DNA from 3 places in the Flintibacter hominis genome. Region 1 is predicted to be linked to each of the others. Evidence: predicted binding sites of a transcription regulator. Region 1 holds the regulator's gene; each other region holds the start of a gene.
The links. The regulator LexA, encoded in region 1, represses DNA repair genes until DNA is damaged. The targets are predictions, from matches to a motif close to CNAACANNTGTTNG.

Region 1 (7,421 bases):
TTATAAAAGCTGAAGTCGGGATACTCCATGTAAATGCACTCCTTTCAAGAAGGGCCTTGGGGCCGCCCCTCTTTGAACTGTGGATATCATACCGCCGAAATATGAAAAAAGCATGAAGAAAAAGGATAAATTTTTTGAACTTTCCCAAAACAAAGTTTGAAACCAGGTCACATCTGCTCTGGCCGCTGGGAGAGAAGGGCGGCGATGTCCCGCACAGCGGCGGCGATGTCCAGCCGGAGCCCGCGGAACATCCCCATTCCGGCCAGATTCAGCAGAACCAGCAGCAGGATAGGCCCTAGAATCATACCCAGAACTCCGGCTACCTGCATCCCTACATAGATACTGACCAGAGAGGCGATAGGGGATAGACCAGTCTGGTCCCCTACGAATTTGGGCTCCATTACCCGGCGGAACATAGCAATAATGCCCCAGATGACCATGATCTCGATGGCGTCGAGGTAGTTGTGGGTAAACAGCGCGATGACGGCCCAGGGGACCATGACCGTGCCGGCGCCGATGATGGGGATAAAGTCCATAATGGCCAGTCCCAGAGCCAGCAGAAGGCCGTAGGGCTGACGGATGACAAAGAAGCCGATGAGCAGGATGAAGAATACCCCGATGGAGAGCAGCAGCTCCGCCTTCAAATAGCCTCCGAAGGCCCCCAGGGCGGTGGCCCGGACCTGCCCCAGAAAGTGGAGCGTCCCCTCGTCCAGATGTTGAGCGGCACGTGAGCGGAGATAGGGGTAGTCCGCCGTCAGCATAAAGGTTGCCATGACAAAAAAGACCAGAGCCAACAGAAAGGAGGAGAAGGAGACTGCCTTCTCTCCAGCATAGGTGGCCAGGTTCCCCAGGTCAGGGGCCGCCGAGGATAAGGTGTCCACCAGCCAGTCGAGAAAGCCCTGATCCGGGCCGGCGATCTGGATCGGGAACTGGGCCACCACCTGTTGAAACATCTGGTCCAGCTGGTCCAGTACACTGATGCCGGCAGCCACTACCCCGTCCCAGTTCTCCGCCAGACTGATGACCTGACGGACAACCGCGTAGCCCAGCCATCCCAAGGCGCTCCCTACCAGACCGAAGAGGAGGAGCAGAAGGAGCAAGGTCAGCACGCTTCGGGACCATCCCAGCTTGCGCTGGAACCACTTGACCAGGGGGTTGAGCAGGGCGGCAGCGATGAGGGCGCAGACAAAGGGGGCAAAAAGTGTCAGTAGGGGCCGTCCAAAAAAGGACACCAGAAGGACGGCGGCCAGAGACAGCACCAGCCGGATGGCCAGCCGCAGCCACAGGGCGCCCCGCTGGGGCCAGGTCAGTTGCCCAGGCTTCATTGGTATCATATCCCTCCCTGTTTTTCAGTATCCTACTCTACCTTACCAGAAAAAGCATGAATAAAATGTAAATTTCGGGATGCCTGCCTGTCCCAGAGAAAGAAAAAGGTCCGACTGCTCGCCACAGCCGGACCCAAAAAGAGTTTTATGTGCGATATACCAGACCAATTACATTGGGGCCGGCGTTGATGGACACCACACCACCGATGAGATACTCCAGGGCAGGCTCACAGCCTAGCTCCTGGCGGCAGGCTTCTAGCAGTTTGCCAGCCTGCTCCAGGTTATTGCCATGGACGACCAGATAGGGGCTGTTAGCGCTCCGCTCCTGTTTGCACAGCTCCACAACAGCGGAAATCGCGTTTTTCTCCCCCCGCGCCTTGGACAGTATCTTGGACTCGCCGTTGGCGAAGGTCATAATGGGCTTTAACCCCAGGGCTTCGCCCATGAAGGCTGCCGCGGCGGAGATCCGGCCGGATTTTTTGGCAAACCGCAGGTCAAGAGGGGCGAAGATCACCCGGACATGATCCACCCAATCCTGGATAAAATCCACGATCTCTCCCGCCTGGGCACCGGCAGCAGCCATCTTGGCCCCCTGCACCACCGCCCAGCCGTAGCCCATGGTGTAGTTTTTGGAGTCGATGATATGGATATGGAAGGTGTCCTGGGCATCGGGGTGGTCCTCATAGAACTCGTCCCGGGCCTGTATGGCGTTGCCATAGGTGGCTGAACCCTTGGAGTTGATAGAGGTGTGGATCAGATCGGTATAGCCCTCTTTCCACGCCTTCTCAAAGCATTCAGTGAAAAGATAGGGGTTCAACTGGGCGTGGGTCGGGATCTGAGGGCTGTCCAGTAGCATCTGAAAGAACTCGTCGGGAGTGAAGTCAAAGCCGTCCATATACTCCCTGTCGCCCATCGCGATGGGAAAAGGGAGGACCTGGATGTTCCACTCCTCCCGCAGAGCGGCGGGAATATCGGAAGCAGAGTCGGTAGAAAATTTAATATGAGCCATGGGGGGCCTCCTTAAAAAGATAGGATAAGCGCCTGGCGGGACATAAAAGGATCGAGAGTATTATCCCAGATGCCGGGGAGATTGTCAATGAACCCCTGCTCCGGCTAGAGCGGATCACTTCTTCCGCAGCCGGGTCCGGGTGCCGTCAGGATGTTGAATGAGGGTATTGTCCAGATGGGCCATCAGATTGGACTTACAGGCGGCGATATACTCCTGTCGCAGCAGGGCCCGTTCAGCCTCCTCCTCTGGGGTGAGGCCGGCGGGAGACTTGGTCTTCCGGGCCAGCTCATTGATGCGGTCGATCTTCTTCTGCTCCATGCCTTTCCCTCCCTTATTCCTGTTCTATCTCGCGTTCAAATACCAGCTCGATGGTCTCAATATGTCCAGAGGCCCGCTGAACGCTGGGCAGATAGCCCACATAACGCCAGCCGGCGGCGGCCCGGCTTCGAATGACTTCCTGGTGGCCCTCAGTCCGGATGCCGACGCCGCCGAACAGGCTGTACCCCCCGGCGGAGAGGGCCAGAACCTCAAATTCATATTCATAGTGTGCCATAGCTGTACCCTCCTATCCGGCGGCTTAAATATATCTCTCCAATACCAGCATGGTCCGTCCCTTTTTGGACTGGCCGGGGATCTCCCGGACCACGCACTTGCCCAGTCCGCGGCAGGTGAGAATGTCTCCCACATCCACCAGCTTGTCCCCTTTGAGACACTCCCGGTGGTTGACGGCCGCCTTGCCGGCGGAGATATAGGCCATGGCTTTGGAGCGGGACAGGGAAAAACCGGCGGCAAGCACCGCGTCCAGGCGAGGGGTGGCGACTGTGTCCCGGATGAGCCTTACCTTCGCCTCTCCAGGGGAAAGGGAAGCCAGAGGAATTTCCCGGAGCTTTAACCGCCAACGCCCGGCGGACTCCCACTGGGAGAGGAGAATGGGCAGTACCTCCCGGAGCAGGATCACCTGACAGGTCCTGTCGCCAGGGAGCAAGATGTCCCCCAGCTTTTCCCTCGTCAACCCCAGGCCCATAAGGGAGCCCAGAATATCCCGGTGTCTTAACTCGGAACCGGGAGGGAAGGCGGCCTCCAATGCGGCCAGCGGTCCCTCTGGGTCCAACAGGAGGTCGTTCTCATCCTGCCAGTCGGGGAGGAAGGCGCACAGGGCCCGCTCTGCGCCGGGAAAGCCACCCCAAAAGATATGGCGGGGCTGCCCCCAGGCGTTGAGTAAATCGGTGACAGAGGCCTGTTCACCCGGCGAGAGAAAGGGGGTATGGGCTGGGATGCCCCGGTCCTGAGCCAGTTCCAGCTTGTCCAGCACACGGGCCAGCAGCACCCGCTCCGCCCCGTCACGGGCGCAGCGGTCCAGAAGCTCCTTCTTGGTCACGACCCTTCTCGCCTCCCTCTGTTTGCCTGTTCAGTATACTGGACAGGACCTGGGATTGTCAACGAAAAAAGCCGGCCATGGGGAGCATGACCGGCCGCAGAGGGACAAAATTAGTACCGTCGGACTACCGCCACCACCTTGCCAACTATCTCGGCTTTGGTGCCGTCGATAGGCGGGTAATCAGGGTTTTGGGGAAGAAGCCAGGTGCGGCCGTCTTTTCTATGAAGGGTTTTGACGGTGGCCTCATCCTCAAAAAGGGCCACTACGATCTCACCATTCCGGGCCTCCTGCTGGCGGTGGACCACCACCAGGTCACCGGGCAGAATCCCGGCGTTCAGCATGGACTCGCCCCGGACCGTGAGGGCGAAGTGCTCCCCGGACAGACCGGCAGTGTCGAAGGTGAGGTAGTCCTCAATACACTCTTGGGCCAGGATAGGGGAGCCGGCGGCTACATTGCCAAGGATGGGTATTTGGTTGGCGTGGGGGTCCTCCTCCTCTGCCACCGGGCCCATGGATGCCCCCGGCAGGGAGATGGCGCGGGTCTTGCCCTCTGCCTTGACGATGACACCGGCCTCCTCCAGCCCCTTCATGTGGAAGTGGACGGTGGAGGGGGATTTCAGTCCCACCGCCGCGCCAATCTCCCGGACCGAAGGGGGATAGCCGTGCTGATTGGTAAAGGAGAGGATATAGTCATAGATCTGCTGCTGCTTGGCGGTCAGTTTGGCCATGGCAAGGGCTCCTTTCGGCAGACGGACAGAAAATTACACACTAAAATTTAGATGTATTTTATCATACATTTGTACGAATGTCAAACGAATGTTCCAAAAATAAGGAAGCCTCTAAAAAAACGCCAGGACCTAGAGGTCCTGGCGGGTAGCTTTGGATGTTCAGAGAGGGGGCATCTCCACAGAACCCTCCCGCTGGAGGCGCAGCCGGGCGTCGTAGAAGCCGGCCATGGTCACGGAGCGGTAGGGATAGAGCCACAGCTTTACCGGGATGGAGGCCAGCAGGAGAAGAAGGGCGGAGCGGGGATAGGAGAGGATAATCTGATAGACCATGTAGGCATCCCCGTAGTGCTCCAGGGAAAGAGACTGGAAGAAACCGCCCTGGACCAGAACCAGAAGTAGTGCCAGTGAGTAGAGAAGCAGGTCAAGCAGTTCCCAGCCGATGAAGGAAAAGGCCAGCTTGAACATCTCCCACTTCCATCCCCGCGTCAGCTCCACACTGCGGCGGACCGCGGCGAAGGCCCCATGGTCAGGGTGGTCGGCCAGCAAATAGTAGGCCAGGGCGTAGCGCAGAGAGACCCAATAAGAGAAAATCATGATGCCGGCAATTAGAACGGGGATCACAAGGAAGGAGAGGCTTGGGGAGAGAAGAACCGGAATTAGGACCAGCCAGACGACGGGGATGCACAGCAGGGACCAGGCCAGCATGTGGAGAAAGATCAGAATGGAGGTCATGATAACCAGCAGGGCCACGGAGAAGCCATCGGCTAGGGCGCCCAGTCCGGGAGACAGCTTCCGGGAGGTCCACATGGACCATAGCGTAAAGCCAAAGCCAACTACCGTGGAGTACAGGGAGAGGAGGATGGAAAGGAACAAAGCCGGCAGACTGATGTTTCCTGTGTCCGGGGCCGGAACAAGCAGGCCGGCCAGGGTGGAAACACCAGTGGTCATCAGCAGATATACCAAGGTGACCACCCAGAAGGAAGGACGGGAGACCCGAATGGCCTCCCTAGCCTGCCTTTTCAGTTCTCTGCGGTCGATCTCCATAAAAACTCTCCGTTCTTACTGTCATAGTTGGGGAAGGGCGCCGCTGCCAGCAGGAGCGAACCTTCGCTCCGGTCCATCCGCGCTGCTCGCGGCGGCTCAAACGCCTCTCTATTCCCACTTGTCCATGATTTGCCGAAGCTGATCGGCCAGCTTGGACAGATCCTTGTTGGAACGGCCCCGGCTGCGGCTGATAAGGTCGGCCAAGTCCTTGGACACATCTTGTAGCCGCAGGAAGGCGGCGGAGGGAGCGGAGGCGCCGCCTGTGGTCCGCTTGCTCTCCAGAACAACGCCCTTTGCCAGCATACGATTTCCCAGCAGATCATAGACCTCCTCATAGAGAGGCGCGTGGGCGGGGATGCCCCGCTCATTCAAATCATTTGCAAAGAGGTCTGTGATCTCACTATCCCCGTGTACCACGAACACTTGGTCCGGCTTGGGGGAGAAATGGCCGATCCAGTCCAGCAGGTGATCCCGGTCGGCGTGAGAGGACAGGCCGGGGAAATTCAGGATCCGGGCCCGGACGGCGATCTCCTCACCAAAAAGCTTTACACTTTTGGCCCCCTCCAGCAGACGGCGGCCCAGAGTGCCCTCCCCCTGATAGCCCACAAAGACCACAGCGCATTCGGGGCGCCATAGGTTGTGCTTCAGGTGGTGGCGGATGCGGCCGGCATCGCACATACCGGAGGCGGAGATGATGATTTTAGAGCTCTTGTCCATATTGAGAGCCTTGGATTCCTCGGTAGACTGGGTCAGGGTCAGGCCGGGGAAGGTGAACAGGTTGTCGCCACCCTGCAGGACGGCAATTGCCTCCTCGTCCAGGTAGCCGTGAAGATCGCCAGCGTAGATCTTGGTGGCCTCAGCGGCCAGGGGAGAGTCCACGCAGACGGTAAAGTTGGGGACCGATTTGACCATCCCCTCATTTTTGATCTCTCGAAGGAAGTAGAGCAGCTCCTGGGTACGGCCCACGGCGAAGGAGGGGATAACAATGTTGCCACCTTTGGAAAACACGTCGTCAATGAGGGCGGCCAGGGCCTCGGTATAGCTCTCTGGGGGCTGGTGGTTCCGGTCACCGTAGGTGGACTCCATGATGACATAATCCGCCTCTGTCACAAAGGAGGGGTCCCGGATGACAGGCTGGTCTACGTTGCCCAGATCGCCGGAGAAGACCAGCTTCTTGGTGACACCGTTCTCAGTGGCCCAGATCTCCACACAGGAGGAGCCCAGCAGATGGCCGGCGTCGCAGAAGCGGACCTTTACCCCCTCGCACAGCTCGAAGATTTGTCCGTACTCCTGGGTATTGAGGAGCTGGAGGGCCTCCTCCGCGTCTGTCAGGGTGTAGAGGGGCTCTACCTCCTCCCGGCCGGCCCGCTTTCCCTTCTGGTTCTGCCACTGGGCATCGCTCTCCTGAATATGAGCGGAGTCTCGGAGCATGATGGACAGCAGCTGGGCGGTGAGCCGGGTGGTATAGATGGGCCCGGAAAAGCCCTCCTTGACCAGCAGCGGAATGCGGCCGGAGTGGTCGATATGGGCGTGGGTGACCAAAACATAGTCGATGTAGCTGGGGGAAAAATCCAGGGCGTTGTCATCGTGCTCGTCCCGGCCCTGCTGGAGACCGCAGTCGATCAGGATCTTCCTGCCGTTGACTTCCAGACAGTGGCAGCTGCCGGTGACCGCGTGGGCCGCGCCAAAAAACGTAAGCTTCATGTAACAGTTCCTCCTTCGGTGCCGATTCTTGTCTTTATTGTACACGGACCAGGGAAGAAAATCCACAGGAAATTGTAAATTATGTGTAAAAGACGGGGGCTACAGCAGACCGAAATGTTCCAGAGCGGACAAAATACCGTCCTCATCCACTGTTCCGGTCACAAAGTCGGCGTGAGAGCGTACGAGAGCGTCGGCGTTGCCCATGGCTACTCCCACATGGGCGTGGCGGAGCA
Region 2 (7,421 bases), on a different contig from region 1:
AGAATCCGGCGGCGGTGGACAGAATCAGACCGAGGAGAACCTTGGCCCAACTGTCCCAGCGGATACAGGAGAAGCCACCCTCCAGAGCCACCGCGGCGCCAGAGATACCAGCAATCAAGGCGTGGCTCTCACTGGTAGGAATGCCAAGTAGCCAGGCAGCCGCGGCCCAGAGCACGATGGCGGCCATGGCGGCACACAAAGCGGTAAGAGCCGCGCGGGAGCCGCCGCCAAAGCTGGCGATAGAATAGACGGTCTCCGCCACAGAAGTAGAGACAGCGGTGACACAAAGCACTCCCAGAAAGTTGCATACAGCCGCCAGCAGGACAGCCAAAGGGAAGGGGAGTGCTCCAGTCACCACTACCCCGGCGATGGCATTGGGTGCGTCGGTCCACCCGTTGACCAGCAGTACCGCGAGGGTGAGGAGAACAATCAGTGCCAGAGCTGGATCGCCCGTCAACTGGTCGAGGAAAGCAAAAAAAGACAGGGGCATGGGTTCACCTCCATGCCCCTGTTGTATGCTACTCCTCCTCCAGATATGACCGGGAGCCTCCAGGCGGGGGCGCATGGCCGCTGCCGCCGGCGGCCTGGGTGGAGGAGGCATGGGAGATGGAAGATTTTCCGTACTTGGCCCGAATGCTATCCATTGTTTCCTCCAGCTTTTCCAGCCGCTCTCTCTTTTTGTCCTGGCCGAAGGCCAACAGATCCAGCTGGGCCGAGACCTCCTCCTCCGGGACCAGAGAGAGTGCTGTTACAGTGAGGGCTCGGACGGGATGATCCATATTCCAGCAGCTTTTGGCCAATCCCATGGCGGCTTGACTGATTTCTCGGGCCAGATTGCTGGGGGAGTCCAGCCGCTGCTGCCGGATGATATCCCGAAAGGCAGGGTCCCGTATGGCAAGTGAAATACCATTACATTTCATGTGATACCGACGAAGGCGGGCAGCCACTTGGTCCGAAAGGCGGGTGATCCCAGCCTGTATATCTTCCTGCCCCCGCAGATCGTGAGAAAAGGTGAGACCATTGCCCACTGACTTCGGCGGGACGTACTGGGCGGCGGGTGTGACGGGGGAGCGGTCCTCCCCACTGGCAAAGTCATGGAGCTGGGCGCCATTTTTACCCAGCAGAAGAAAAAGTTGCTCCCGATCAAAGCGAGCCAGGTCGCCGATGGTGTGGATATCAAAGCGATCAAAAGTCCGGGAGGCGGCCCGCCCGACATAGAGCAGGTCGGTGACCGGCAGAGGCCATACAATCTGTTTAAAATTTTCCCGGGTGATGAGCGTGGTAGCATCTGGCTTTTTGTAATCGCTGCCTAATTTGGCAAAGACCTTGTTGAAGGACACTCCCACAGAGATGGTCAGCCCAAAGTTGCCCCGCACATGCTCTCTAAGCTGGTCCGCCAGCGCCTCCGGATCCCCGCCGAAGAGATGGAGGGTGCCAGTGACATCCAGCCAGCTCTCATCAATCCCAAAGGACTCTACCAGGTCGGTGTAGTCCTGATATACCCGGTTGATCTGCCTGGATAGCTCACGGTATCGGTCATGGTGGGCGGGAAGAAGGACCAGTTCGGGGCATTTTTTTCTGGCCTGCCAGATGGTTTCAGCGGTCTTGACGCCAAAAAGCTTGGCAGGCTCATTTTTTGCCAGGATGATGCCGTGGCGGCTGTTAGGGTCTCCGCATACCGCCACCGGCAGGTGACGCAACTCCGGATGGTCCAGCAGCTCTACCGAGGCGTAAAAGCTATTTAAATCACAGTGAAAGATGACCCGTTCCACCGGACAGCGCCTCCTTTTCATTCAATAAAAAAATTATATTCCAGGCCAAGAAAAAAGTCAAACTAATGTTCGAATTTTCTTGACAGGAAAGGGGAGAGACTGGTAGGATAAGAAAAAAGGAGGGGAGAGGACATGGAATATATACCGGCTAAACATCTGCTCCATAGAAATAGAGGTACGGAGTGGTTTGGTACCGACCATACCATGAATATTTACCGTGGATGTTGTCATGGCTGCCTCTACTGTGACAGCCGAAGCAGCTGTTATCAAAATCCAGATTTTGATACCGTGAAGGCAAAGGCTGGGGCCCTCACTATTTTGCGGGATGACCTGGCCCGAAAGACGCGTCCGGCATTTATCAATATGGGTTCCATGAGCGACCCCTATAACCCCTTCGAGGAGGAGCTGGAACTGACCCGTCATGCCCTAGAGTTGATAGACGCCTACGGATGTGGGGTGGCGGCTGCCACAAAAAGTGATCTGATCGTCCGGGATATCGACCTGTATCAGTTCATTCAGCGCCATTCCCCAGTGATCTGTAAACTGACGGTGACTACGACAGACGACGCGCTGGCAGCCAAGATCGAGCCGGGGGCTCCCTCACCCAGCCGCCGTTTGGCGGCGCTGAAGGAGCTGGCGGGAGCGGGGATCTTTTCCGGTGTCCTGCTTATGCCGGTCCTGCCCTGGCTGGAGGACAGCGTAGAAAATGTGCTGTCGGTGGCGGAGGCGGCTGCCGAGGCGGGAGCACGATTCGTCTATTCGGCCTTCGGTGTGACCATGCGGGATGGGCAGAGGGAGCATTTTCTAAACGGACTGGACCGGGCTTTTCCAGAACAGGGGCTGGGGGAGAAATACCGCCAGCGGTATGGAAACCGGTATACCTGCTCCAGTCCCAGAGCGGGGAAGTTGTGGGAACGATTTTCCAAACGCTGCGGGGAGCTGGGGCTGTTGTGTGAGATGCGCTCTATCATTTCCGCTGCCACCCGTGGATATCAGGATCGGCAGCTCACCTTTTTTGACTGATTTTTCCCCCGGTTGCCGGTTGGTTGCTGGACTTTCTCCTTCTGGTCTGCTACTATTTGACCAAGGAGGTGGGAAGAATGCCATTGGGAGAACGCCTGAAAGCACTGCGGAACCAAATCGGTTTTTCTCAGGAGATGGTGGCGGAGCGAGTGGGCGTGAGCCGCCAAGCGGTGACCAAATGGGAGTCAGGGCAGACGATACCCACCGGTGAGAATCTGGCCGCGTTGGCGGAGCTGTACGCCATCTCACTGGACGAACTGATGGAGGACCGCTCCGGCTGGGTAAAAGATGGGGAGGACAACCCTATCCTGCGGGAAAACAGAACTGTGATAGCTATTTCTGCCCAACTGGGCGCACTCTATGCCTGTGTCTGGACATTACAGGATATGCCGCATGGAGAGCAGCTTGGGGGCGGCTACCTTTTGCCCCTGTTCGGAAATATCGTGATGTTGGCACTGTGCTCTATGTGGATGGTGTGGAACCTGTCCTTTGAACTGGATTTGGACCGGCGGCGGAACAATTTGAAAATTGAGTTGCGCTATATGCTGGCACAGCTCCTTTTGACCGTCTTAAGCTTCTATTTTCATCTGGGCTTGGCCGGATTCCTGCTGTCTATAGCCATTCTGCTTTTTTATCTGCGTGTGATAAATCCCCGATATATGGGGAGAAAGCTGTGGTGGAAGAAACCAAAAAGAGCGGTCTGTAAGATGAAAAAGGGCTCAAGGGATGGCTCTTAATTGAGGTCCATCCCTTGAGCTTTTTTTGTTTTACCAACCAGGAACAAGCCAGCGCACAGGGCGGTAAAGGGAGCGACTGTTACCAGACCGAAGGAGCCGATGACGGTATGGATCATCTCGGCGGCTACATACTTATAGTTCAAAATATTGGAGATTGGAGTGCCCTGGGCCATAAATACCATCAGCAGTGCCACATAGCCACCGGAGTAGGCGAACAGCAAAGTGGTGGTCATGGTCCCCATGGCCGCTCTGCCTACGTTCATCCCGGATTTGGCCGCCTCCCACCAACTAAGGTCAGGTCGTTTCTCCACGACTTCGTGGACTGCGGAGGTGATATCTACGCTCAAATCCATGATTGCTCCGGAGGCCCCGATAAAAATAGAGGCCATAAAGATTCGGGTCAGATCCAGATGCTGATAGCCGGCATAGAGCAAACTTTCCGAGTAGGACATGACCGCCCCGTGGACCTGAAATAGGTCAGTGAACAGGATGCCCATGATACAGGTGACCAGAACACCCAGAGCGGAACCGGATGAGGCGGCCCAGCATCTCCGGTCGAAACCATAGACCAGGGCGATGATAAGCAGAGTGAGGGCCAGTGTTATGGCAAGGCCGACCCAGATAGGATCCCAGCCTTTGAGATAGAGCGGGACCATCACCTTCCATATCATCAAGACAGTAAGGAGAAAGGAAAGCACAGCCCTTAGACCAGTCTTTCCTGCAAAGAGGACCAGCAGGAGGACAAATAGTCCGCCCATCAATAATTCCCAGGGCATCCGGTAGTGATCGATCATGGATACACTGAGGATCTGCTCCCCTTGGAAATTGATACGGACCAGAGCCTTATCGCCGACAGAAAAGATCTTATCCTGTTCCAGAGAGCCGTTCAGGGTGTTTTTTCCCTCTACCGTCTGCCCCTTGAACTGTCCTCCTAGTATCTCAAGCTGGCAGCTCTGCTCGCCGGACCGGACGAGCCCGGTGTCAATGACGGTTGACTCATCGGTAGACAGTACCAGAGCCGGTTGAATATCAGATTCCTGAAAAACGATGTTATCCTCATATCCCGTGGGCAGGGCGAGCAGGACAACGGTGAGAAGAAGGCATACCCATACAGGGGCATGGTAACGAAGAAAATCAGCTTTCATTTGCTTTAACATATAGTGTTGCTCCTTGAAGAGAGAAAGTACCCGTAGCTGGAGGGGGGCGGAGGAGGAGAAAGATGAAAACAAATTCGCCCGGTGAAAGGCGGATATCCGAAAGATGCGGGGGTACCACCAGATGAAAATGCAGGGGTAAGCCCGCTCCAGCCGGATCTACTGGAGCGGGCAGTTGATATCGTGTTCTCAAGAGAGGGTTACCGAACCGCCAGCATCTGGGCCAGCTTATCGTAGATTGCAGTGTTGTCGTAGTAGCCCTTGAAGAGTTCAGCGTTGACGCCATCCGCAAATACCGCCACGGGGAGTCCAGTGTGGCTGTACGAGGTAAAGGAAACGCCTGATTTGTTGTTGAGGATGTGGGTGATGGTGACGGACAAGGGTTCATAGGTGCCGTAGGCCACATATTCCTCCTGGTCGGCAATGCCGGTATCCTTCTCGTTGACAGATTTCTCATAGGCGGTCTTCAGCAGGCCCAGCTCATAGTCGGTGAGCACCAGACGGTCGCCCGCCTCACCGTTGACTTTCAGGCCAAAAAGCGTTTCAATGTCCTTCAGAACAGTTTCAAAGGGAGTCTTATTCGCTTTGTAAGCGGCCACATAATCGCTGTCATACTTGGCATAGGAAATAGTTTGGCTGTTGAGCTGGCTGAGATAGGTGTCGTAATCAGTCCCGGCGAATCCAATGGACAAGCCGCCGGTCTCATGGTCTCCTGTGACCAGAATCAAAGTTTCTTCGGCGTGGTCCTTGGCGAAGTCGATGGCTACCTGTACCGCGTCGGCCAGGGCCAGGGTGTCATGAATCGAGGCGGCGGCATCGTTGGCATGGCAGGCCCAGTCGATCTTGCCCCCTTCGCACATCATGAAAAAGCCTTTGTCGTTGTCCAGTACCTGGATACCCTTTTTTACATAGTCTGCCAGGGACCACATATCGTCAGTCCTGTCCAGCTCATAGGCCATGGCGTCAGAGTCGGCCAGATGCTCATCCACGATGATAACGGGGCCGGAAGTGACCTGCTCCGCTTCCGCCTGAGTTTTTACCACAGTATAACCTGCCTCTTTGGCCAAATCATACAGGTTGTCCTTATCACCGTCTGCTCCGTCTGGCTTCAACAGGGCGCCGCCGGCAAAGTAATCAAATCCTGAGTCTATCAGCTCCAGACCGATTTCATAATAGCTGTTGCGGCTGGCCTGATGGGCATAGAAGGCGGCTGGGGTGGCGTGATTCAGATTGACAGAAGAAATGACGCCCACCTTCATACCAAGCTGCTCATGGACCTTTTCCGAAATAGTCTCATAAGAGATGGTAGCAGTTTCATCCACATTGATAGACCCAGAATAGGTCTTATGGCCGGTAGCAATGGATGTGGCTGTGGAGGCAGAATCAGGGGCGAAGGAGTTAGAGTCATAGGTCACAGCAGAGCCAGCTACGTCAAAGCCCATAAAATTCAGAGCGACAGGACCGTCCAGAATCGCGCCCTGGTTGTCATCCAGACTGGGCTCGGCCAGCAGGTAATCAGGATCGGCCATGGAGCCTAGATAGTCGGATGCGGCCTGGAACTGTGGATAGCTCATTCCATCACCAATAAACAGAAAGACATATTTCGGAGATTTTACAGCAGTGGTCGACATGGGAGCGACCTGCGTGACCCCACTGGTTTGTACTGGGCTGCCTGCGGCATCCCTTGAAGATGTGCCGGAGCAGCCAGCCAAAGACAAAGCTGCCATGGCCAGCGCCAACGCGGCGGAAAAAAATCGTTTCATACTGTTTTCCTCCTGACTGTTTACACTTATTCTTGACATTGGGGACAGGTCTATTCTAAGGTCCGCCTGTTAAAACGGCTACAGCCTTTGGGTGAAAGATAGGTAAAAGATAGCTATGAAAAAACAGCGCGCTGCCAAGAAGCAGCGCGCTGTTGCTGTATCTTACATCATAACGCTCCCTTTGAGGAATGGGAAACGGAAAGGAGGGATCATCTTTTCTTCTTGGCCTTTCCGGAGAGATCATCCATATCTACCCGCCACACGGACGTGACAGAGAGGCTGTGCTGGATAGCGGCATTGAAAAGGCCCTCTGTCATATACTGTGGGGTGAGCTTCTGGCAGAGAGCCCGCAAGCCGTCGATCTTTTCCTGATCGTCCTCCACCAAAACTACAGTCCCGGTAACGATGGCGGACTGAAAATAGGTGGTATAGTTATTGGGCGCCTCAAAATTGGGGGCGTCCTGGGCTACAAAGGTAATACATATGCGGGGACATCGTTTCAACAGCTCCACCTTGCGCCCCTCACGGGCACAGTGAAAATAGAGGCTGTTACCCACACGGACAAAGGAGAGGGGAAGACAGTAGGGAGTATCCTCCCCGGTTGTCAGAGCGGCTACCCCGTGGGTGCAGCGGTCAATAACGGACAGACAAAAGTCCCGGTCCTGTGCGCGGTCTGCTCTTCTCATGATGACATTTTCTCCTTTACGAGTTTTGTGATCCATTCCGCTGGGTCAACAGTTGAATGATCTGCCGATAAAAGTCTGTGGGCTCATCCTGAAAGCACTGGGCCATGGTGTCCGCCTGTTTCCGTTCTGGGACCAGCAGCTCCAGATGGAGAAGCGGTGTGGTTTCATCATTGAAGTCAAGCTTGAGCGTACAGGTCCCGTCTTGATTCTCCGACACCTGGGAGCGGACCTGGGCTTCTCGGCGGAGAGCTTCGTTGACCTTGACCAGATTCTCGTCACAATGCAT
Region 3 (7,421 bases), on a different contig from region 1:
ATGGTCATAAGTTCCCTCCTATGTGGGGGCCAGTGTACATAAAATCTCATTCCACATTATAGGCCGTTTTGCGGGATATTGCAAGGGAGAGGAAAAAAGTAGAGGAGAAATTTGGCGGGCCCAATGGACGTATAAACAGTATCACCTTACAGCGGATGGCCAAACAGTGCACGGAAGGAGGATTGGGAAAGAAAACAGGTCCCGGACCATAAGGTCAGGACCTGTTTGCTGTTATGGGAGGACTATCCCTGGCATTCTAGGGCCCAGATTCGCTTGTCCCGCCGGAAGAGCAGGCAGGTGGCCACACCCAGAAAGCCCATGGCCAGGAACAGCCCGGCGGCGCCGGCGCCCTTTCCGGTCCCAAAGAGGGCAGCCCAGAGACTATCTGGACCAAGAGCGGCGGCGAGAGGCTCAAACACCTGATCTACCAGAAAGCCGCCCAGCAGATAACCCACCGGAATGGTGAAGAACTGAAAGGAGTTGCGGGCGGCGTATACCCGCCCCTGGATGTCCACAGGGATCCTGGATCGGAATAGGGCGTCCAGATTGGCGTTCATGATGGGAATACCCACCCAGCCGAGGGCGGCGCCCACACACCACAGAGAAAGATCACGCCCCAGGGCGAGAATAAAATTTTCTGTGGACATTGCCAACAGCAGGGTATTGCAGATGACACGTACCCGGCTTTTTGGGGCCGGTAGGAGGGAAGCGGCTATGCTGCCCCCAAGCATGGACACACCGCTGACGCTCTGGACCAGGCCCAGGACGTTTTCGCCACCCCAAGGACGAGTAAGGGCCAGGGCAGGCAGGGCCGCGTTGAACATGGAGGCCGTCAGGTTGATGGCGGCCAAAAAGAGAATCAGATCTAAAATACCTCGGTTCTCACCGAGATAGCGGAGACCGGCCTGGGTGGAGCGTAGAAGGCTCTCCGTCCGCTCCGGCTTTGGTCCCTGCGGAATGGGGATGAATAGCAGCAGGGAGCAGAAGGCCAGCAGAAAGGTAGCCAGGTCAAAGAGAATGACCCACTCCAGTCCCAGCAGGGTGTATAGGGCAGTGCCCAGGGCGGGAGCCAGCATATTGTTCAGCGAGTAGGACAGAGAACGAAGGCCGCTGACCCGTTGGTAGTGCTTCTCCGGTGTCAGCAGAGTGACCGCCACGTCAGCGGCAGGCTGCTGAACTGTGTTCATCAGGCCGGTCAAACCGTTGAGAAGGTATAGGTGCCACATATGAAGCTGACCGGATGCCGCCAGCAGAAGCACGGTCGAGGTGCACAGGGCGGCAAAGGTGTCGCAACAGAGCATGGTAGCCTTCTTATTCCAACGGTCGCTAAGAGCACCTGCGAAGATGCTCACCAGCACATATGGGGCATAGGAGCATACGGAGAGCAGGGCTGTGGTCAGGGCGGAGCCCCGATCCTGATACGACCAGAGCACAAGGGCGAAACTGGTCATGGAGCTGCCCAGAGTGGACAGCAACTGGGTGAACCAAAGGATCAGAAAGGACTTCAGCTCACCAATAAAAGAAAAGACAGATGACATGGGACTTTGCTCCTTTTTTGTTTTATAGGGATAAAACAGGCGCAAAGTCCGGCAGGGGCGGTAAGGAATGAGAAAATACACGCTCCACGCAAATCCGCCCGGTCAGACTTTGCGCGGAGCCGCTCCAATGGCAAGCTTCATGGTGCTGTCCTCCTAAGATGCCCATATTCGGGCAAGCTCGCCGTAGCATCACCGGCGGCAGGGACAATGATACCACGGAATAGGGCGAGAAACAAGGGGCGGCCTTACGGCAGCCACGGAGGGTGTTGTCAGAGCTTGCACTGGCGTTAAGGTCAGCCATGGACCTCCGGCAGGGCACGGTCCCACTCCTTTTGGAACTCGGTCATCATACCCCAATACCGCTTAGGCATCTGGGTCATGCGGCACCTGGGATTTTCCCGTCCCCGGATGGAGATCGCATCATAGAAGGATCTCCACAGGCGGCGGTAGGCCAGCTCGCTCTCGCCGGCCGGTCCCAGATGAAAATCTTCCACTGGCAGGATGGCCCACTGGTTCGGCTGGTGGAACAGCGCCTCGCCATGAGTGCGGTCGTGGAGGACGAATCGCTCCTGGGGATATCGAGAGCAGAAATGGGGACGAAGTAGGGGGAGGACCCGGTTCTTGGGCTCAATCTCTCCGACCAGCACGCCGCCCTGGTCGGAAAAGCGGACAAAGCCAGTGTATAGGTGCGCCTCGTTGTTCAGTTGCTGGACCGCTTTCCGTACCTTGTCCACAGTCGGGTCGGTCAGATCCCGGACAAAGGCCGGGCCCCGCTCATAGCCCAGGCGGATAAGCCTCCAGAGCCACAGCTCCTTCTCCGGCAGACAAGTGAGAAATCCGCGAGCGGCCAGTTCCCGCCCCTCATGCCCCAGCTTGGGGGAGAAGGAGCGGTATACACGCTGGGCGTGCTCCTCCACGGTGATAATGGTTCTCTGGGGGTACAGAGAGCAGTAGGGGTCCTCCGGTGTGCGGAACTCAACTGGTTCTTCCTGATTGACATATGTTTCAAAAACACAGGTGAGAAAACCAGAAAAGGTGCCGTCATAGTGGCAGCATACTTGGGTCCAAGGCATGAGATCACCTCCTGAATAGTATGGAGTAGCCCGCTTCAAACAGCTTGGTCGAACAGAGACAGCTGCTCGCCCATGGGGGAGGTCTGAGCGGGGGGCTCCAAAGCGAGCAGGTGGCGCAGCAGGCCGTCCTCGCTGACCCGCAGTCCCTCCAGGCAACGACCGGAACAGGTGAGGAAGTACTGGGCTCGTTTCAGTACCACGCCCAACCTCTTTAGACCCTCAAAGGTCAGTGGACCCACCCGTCGGGCGGTGAGGATACGCCGGGCGCTTGTTACCCCGATACCTGGCACCCGGAGAAGGGCCTCGTAGTCGGCCCGGTTCACCTCTACCGGAAAAAATTGCAGATGCCGCAGCGCCCAGCAGCACTTGGGGTCCATCCTGGGATCCAGATTAGGCTGGCTCTCATCCAACAGCTCCTCTGCCCGGAAGTGGTAGAAGCGGAGCAGCCAGTCCGCCTGGTACAGCCGGTGCTCCCGTAGGAGCGGGGGCTTAAAGTCCTGGAAAGAGGGGAGGAGAGGGCTGGTGGATACGGGCATATAGGCGGAAAAAAAGACCCGCTTTAGACAATATCGGTCATAAAGTCCTTGGGTGAGGGCGAGAATGTGCCGGTCACTCTCCGGCGTGGCCCCTATAATCATCTGGGTGGACTGTCCCGCGGGAGCGAAGCGGGGGGTATGGCGGTATAGTTTCAACTCCTGCTTGGATAGGGAGATGCCATCCCGGATCTGCTTCATTGGGGCCAAAAGGGCCTCCTTTTTCTTGTCCGGTGCCAAAAGGGCCAAACTTTTGGCACTGGGCAATTCGATATTGACGCTCAACCGGTCGGCGAGCAGGCCCAGTTGGTGGGTGAGGAGGGGATCGGCCCCCGGAATGGCCTTAGCGTGGATATAGCCCCCAAAGCGGTACTCTGTCCGCAGCAGGTGGAGAGTCTGAATCATCAATTCGGTGGTATAATCCGGATTCCGAATCACAGCTGAGGAGAGGAACAGACCTTCGATGTAGTTCCGGCGGTAGAAGCCCATGGTGAGATCACACAGCTCTCTAGGGGAGAATGCGGCACGCCGGACGTCGTTAGTCCGTCGGTTGATACAGTACAGGCAGTCGTAGATACAGATGTTGGTCATCAGCACCTTCAAAAGAGAGACGCAGCGCCCGTCGGCGGAGAAGGTGTGGCAGCAGCCGGTCATGGAGGCGCTTCCGATGGTTCCGGAGCGTCCTGCACGGTCCAGTCCACTGGAGGTGCAGGCAGCGTCATATTTCGCAGCGTCTGCCAGGATATTCAGCTTGTCTAGCAGTTCCATGGTGTTCGCCTCCAACACAAATGTAGAACATTTGTACTATACAATTATAGTAAGAAGGAGCGAGATGTCAAGAGGAAAAATCTTTCTACCTTGGACATTTCGCGAGATGCCACTGTTTTGCGCATTGACCTATGTATTCTGAAACGGGGAAGAATTTATGCTTTCATTGACTTTATTATGAAAGTCAGCTATAATAAATCCATAAAAATGGAGTGCTCCTGTTGAAAAAATACAAGGAGGATGGGGAATGGAAGAGTTGTTGGAGCAGTTACTGGAGGATTGCCGGCCCTATACCCAGCAGGGAAAGGTGGCCACTTATATCCCGGAGCTGGCGAAGGGAGATGCCAATGACCTGGGGATTTATGTGCTCCGCAGCGATGGGCGGCACTATCAGGCGGGGGACTACAAGAAGCGATTTACCATCCAGAGCGTGGTCAAGCCTATCCTCCTGCTGCTGGCGCTGATGGACAACGGGGAGGAGTACGTCCGATCCCGGGTGGGCGTAGAGGCCACGGGCAAGCCCTTTGACGCCATCAATGTCACGGACCAGACCTTGTTCAGCGACCACTTGAACCCCATGGTCAATATGGGCGCCATCGCCATGTGCACTCTGATTAAGGGAAAGGACTATGAGGAGCGATTCCGGCGCCTGCTGGACCTGACCAGGCAGCTGGCCGGAGACCAGGAGATCGATCTGGATCAGCAGGTCTACCTGTCGGAAAAGCGGACGGGAAATAAAAACCGGGCACTGGCCTTTCTGCTGAAGACCTATGGCATGATCGAGGACGATGTGGAACAGGTGCTGGACTGCTATTTCAAAGCCTGTTCCATCTCGGTGAACAGCAAGGACTTGGCCCACATCGGTTTTGTGCTGGCCAACCGTGGGAAGCTGCCTCAGACAGAGGAGCGGATCTTCCCCAGCCGGTATGCCACCTATGTCAACGCCATTTTGATGACCTGTGGGATGTACGACGGCTCAGGAGATTTCGCGGTCAATGTAGGCGTGCCGGCCAAAAGTGGAGTGGGAGGCGGCATTATGGCTGTGGTGCCCACCAGAATGGGAATCGGTATCTTTTCCCCTGGGCTGGATGGAAAGGGAAACAGCCTGGCAGGTATTAAGGTGTTGGAGGAGTTGTCTAAGCGGATGTATCTAAGTATTTTCTGATAAGGGAGGGGGGAGCGATTGAGTTTGCGGATGCTCCCGGCCAAAAGGGAAGAAAAAAGCGGCGCCCGGTACAAAGTACCGGGCGCCGTTCTGCTTATCTGAAATATACCAGGGGATCCTCAGGGCGCTCCGCCTTCTCCACCGACTGGGCGTACAGGACCACGCCCTCTCCATCGTAGACGTCGGCGCGCTCCCACCGGATCTCAGCGGTGACCTTGACCCACTCTCCCTTTTTCAGGGAGCGGGCTCTGTCATACTTACAGAGGAAACCGAAAAAGCGGATATCCTCGGCACAGCAGGTCATGGCGTTGCGGCCGGGGACGAAGGTGCCACGGGGCAGCTTGGAGCCGGTCATGGCCTGGGTTTTCATGGTGATGGTCTTGCCCACATACCGGTCAGGGTGCTCCTGGATATCCAGGTACCAGATGCCGTAATCCGGGTCCTCCAAGGTGATGTGGTCCTCCTCCAGGGAGTAGGGGAGGATATCCTCCACCTCTAACTCCTCCCCCTTCTCGTCCTCAAAGACGATCTCGCACATACGGTTCACCGCCCGGATGGACCGCTTCCAGCCGGCCATGGGCATATCGGGAGTGCAGCGGTTGAAAAGGACCATATCCGCCTCAGTCACCATGTCGATGAACATGGACTGCATATTGGCCAGATACATCTCAAAGGTGGTGCCGTCCACCACATGGATGGCCTGGTACAGCCCCCAGGTCTTGGGCAGCTTCAGCTTGCGCAGAAGGTCCACCGGCCACATCCCATTGAACTCCATCAGGACCCGTTCCGGCTGATAGCGCCGGTCTACTTCCTTCAGAAATTCGGTGTTGAGCTGCTCCTGCCCCTCGATGGGGACCAGGCGACAGTTGCGCTGGGAGAGAAACTGGGGGTCGTACTCCTCCTCGCCATCCTCGCACATGAGGAGGACGGTGCGCTGACCGTCGTTAAAGTAATCCATATTCAGTGTGTCGGTAAGAAGGGTGGTTTTGCCGGCGTCCAAAAAGCCGGTGATAAGATACAGGGGGATCCTACTATCGGGCATGATCTTCACCTCGTGGTATGATATGGATGGGCGGCCATGGGCCGCCCATCTAGCAAATTAGGCCAGCAGGAACAGCTTTTCCAGCTGGTCCTCCTTCAGCTCGGAGCCGATGACACACAGCCGGCCGGTATAGTCGGCGCCACCCTCACGGATTTGGAACTCCTCAGGCACCAAGTCGAAATGGAGCCAGGTCTGCCCGTCGTCACAGGGCACCATGCCCTTGGCCCGGAGGATATAGCCGTAATCCTCGCCCATAGCCAGGGCGGACAGGGCCTCCTGCAGCTCCTCACGACTATATTTCCGGGGTGTTTCCCGGCCCCAGGAGGTAAAGATCTCGTCGGCGTCGTGGTGGTGATGGTGGTCTGCGCCACAGGCCATACAGGTGTCACAGGCGGTGTCGTCACAGATGTGGTCGTGGTGGTGTTCATGCCCATGCTCATGATGATGCTCGTGTTCATGGGCGTGGTGATGTTCATGCTCGTGGTGGTGATGGTCATGGCAGCCACAGTCACAGTGGTCGTCGTGGTCATGATGCTCGTGTTCGATCTCAGCCATCAAATCTTCCGCCAGAGTGTGGCCACCCTCCATGGCAGCGACGATTTGGCTGCCAGTAAGCTGATCCCAGGGGGTGGTGAGGATGGCCGCCTGGGAATTTTTTTCCCGAAGGAGGTGGACAGCGCCGTTCAGCTTGGCGGGGTCCAACTTTTGGGTCCTGGACAGGATGATGGCGGAGGCGTGTTCTACTTGGTCGTTGAAGAACTCGCCAAAGTTCTTCATATACACCTTGGCCTTGGAGGCATCTACCACAGTGACGAAGCTGTGGAGGTGGAGGCCGGGGGCCTCCTTCTGCACCCGCTCCACGGCAGCGACCACGTCAGACAGCTTTCCCACCCCAGAGGGCTCGATCACGATGCGGTCAGGGGAATAATCGGTCAGCACCTGCTTCAGAGCGGCGCCGAAATCGCCTACCAGGGAGCAGCAGATACAGCCGGAGTTCATCTCCGTAATCTCCACACCGGCGTCTTTCAAAAAGCCACCGTCGATCCCAATCTCACCGAACTCATTTTCGATGAGGACGATCTTCTCGCCCTGAAAGGCCTCATCCAGCAGCTTCTTGATGAGCGTGGTCTTACCAGCGCCCAAAAACCCGGAGATAATATCGATCTTTGTCATAACAGTCATATCCTTTCACAGAGAAATATTGATGGCCTGGGGCCCTCTGTTTGGGGGCCTAAGGAGGGGTACAGCGGGAATGCCGGTCAATCCCAGAGCAGTCCGATGCCCTCCATAATCTGATACAGC

Region 2: the regulator LexA is predicted to act here: its motif matches at 1,831-1,844, upstream of dinB (DNA polymerase IV).
Region 3: the regulator LexA is predicted to act here: its motif matches at 3,937-3,950, upstream of H8S11_RS02705 (putative DNA modification/repair radical SAM protein).

What each region holds. Positions count from the first base shown of each region.
Region 1 covers NZ_JACOPO010000002.1:214,410-221,830, reverse strand. The annotation lists gene H8S11_RS04360 (S1C family serine protease) at 1-29, opposite strand, end outside; gene ytvI (sporulation integral membrane protein YtvI) at 168-1,325, opposite strand; gene H8S11_RS04350 (DegV family protein) at 1,471-2,334, opposite strand; gene H8S11_RS04345 (DUF896 domain-containing protein) at 2,449-2,652, opposite strand; gene H8S11_RS04340 (DUF4177 domain-containing protein) at 2,666-2,887, opposite strand; gene H8S11_RS04335 (YlmH family RNA-binding protein) at 2,912-3,712, opposite strand; gene lexA (transcriptional repressor LexA) at 3,823-4,440, opposite strand; gene H8S11_RS04325 (DUF975 family protein) at 4,600-5,484, opposite strand; gene H8S11_RS04320 (MBL fold metallo-hydrolase RNA specificity domain-containing protein) at 5,593-7,188, opposite strand; gene H8S11_RS04315 (Cof-type HAD-IIB family hydrolase) at 7,288-7,421, opposite strand, start outside.
Region 2 covers NZ_JACOPO010000003.1:303,808-311,228, reverse strand. The annotation lists gene H8S11_RS06775 (inorganic phosphate transporter) at 1-490, opposite strand, end outside; gene dinB (DNA polymerase IV) at 519-1,772, opposite strand; gene H8S11_RS06765 (SPL family radical SAM protein) at 1,905-2,795, shown strand; gene H8S11_RS06760 (helix-turn-helix domain-containing protein) at 2,873-3,532, shown strand; gene H8S11_RS06755 (YibE/F family protein) at 3,529-4,689, opposite strand; gene H8S11_RS06750 (alkaline phosphatase) at 4,887-6,449, opposite strand; gene H8S11_RS06745 (pyridoxamine 5'-phosphate oxidase family protein) at 6,659-7,135, opposite strand; gene H8S11_RS06740 (DUF4364 family protein) at 7,152-7,421, opposite strand, start outside.
Region 3 covers NZ_JACOPO010000001.1:563,808-571,228, forward strand. The annotation lists gene H8S11_RS02690 (glucosyltransferase domain-containing protein) at 1-8, opposite strand, end outside; gene H8S11_RS02695 (MFS transporter) at 243-1,538, opposite strand; gene H8S11_RS02700 (TIGR03915 family putative DNA repair protein) at 1,832-2,611, opposite strand; gene H8S11_RS02705 (putative DNA modification/repair radical SAM protein) at 2,647-3,912, opposite strand; gene glsA (glutaminase A) at 4,160-5,077, shown strand; gene H8S11_RS02715 (TIGR03943 family putative permease subunit) at 5,172-6,119, opposite strand; gene H8S11_RS02720 (CobW family GTP-binding protein) at 6,177-7,292, opposite strand; gene H8S11_RS02725 (S41 family peptidase) at 7,379-7,421, opposite strand, start outside.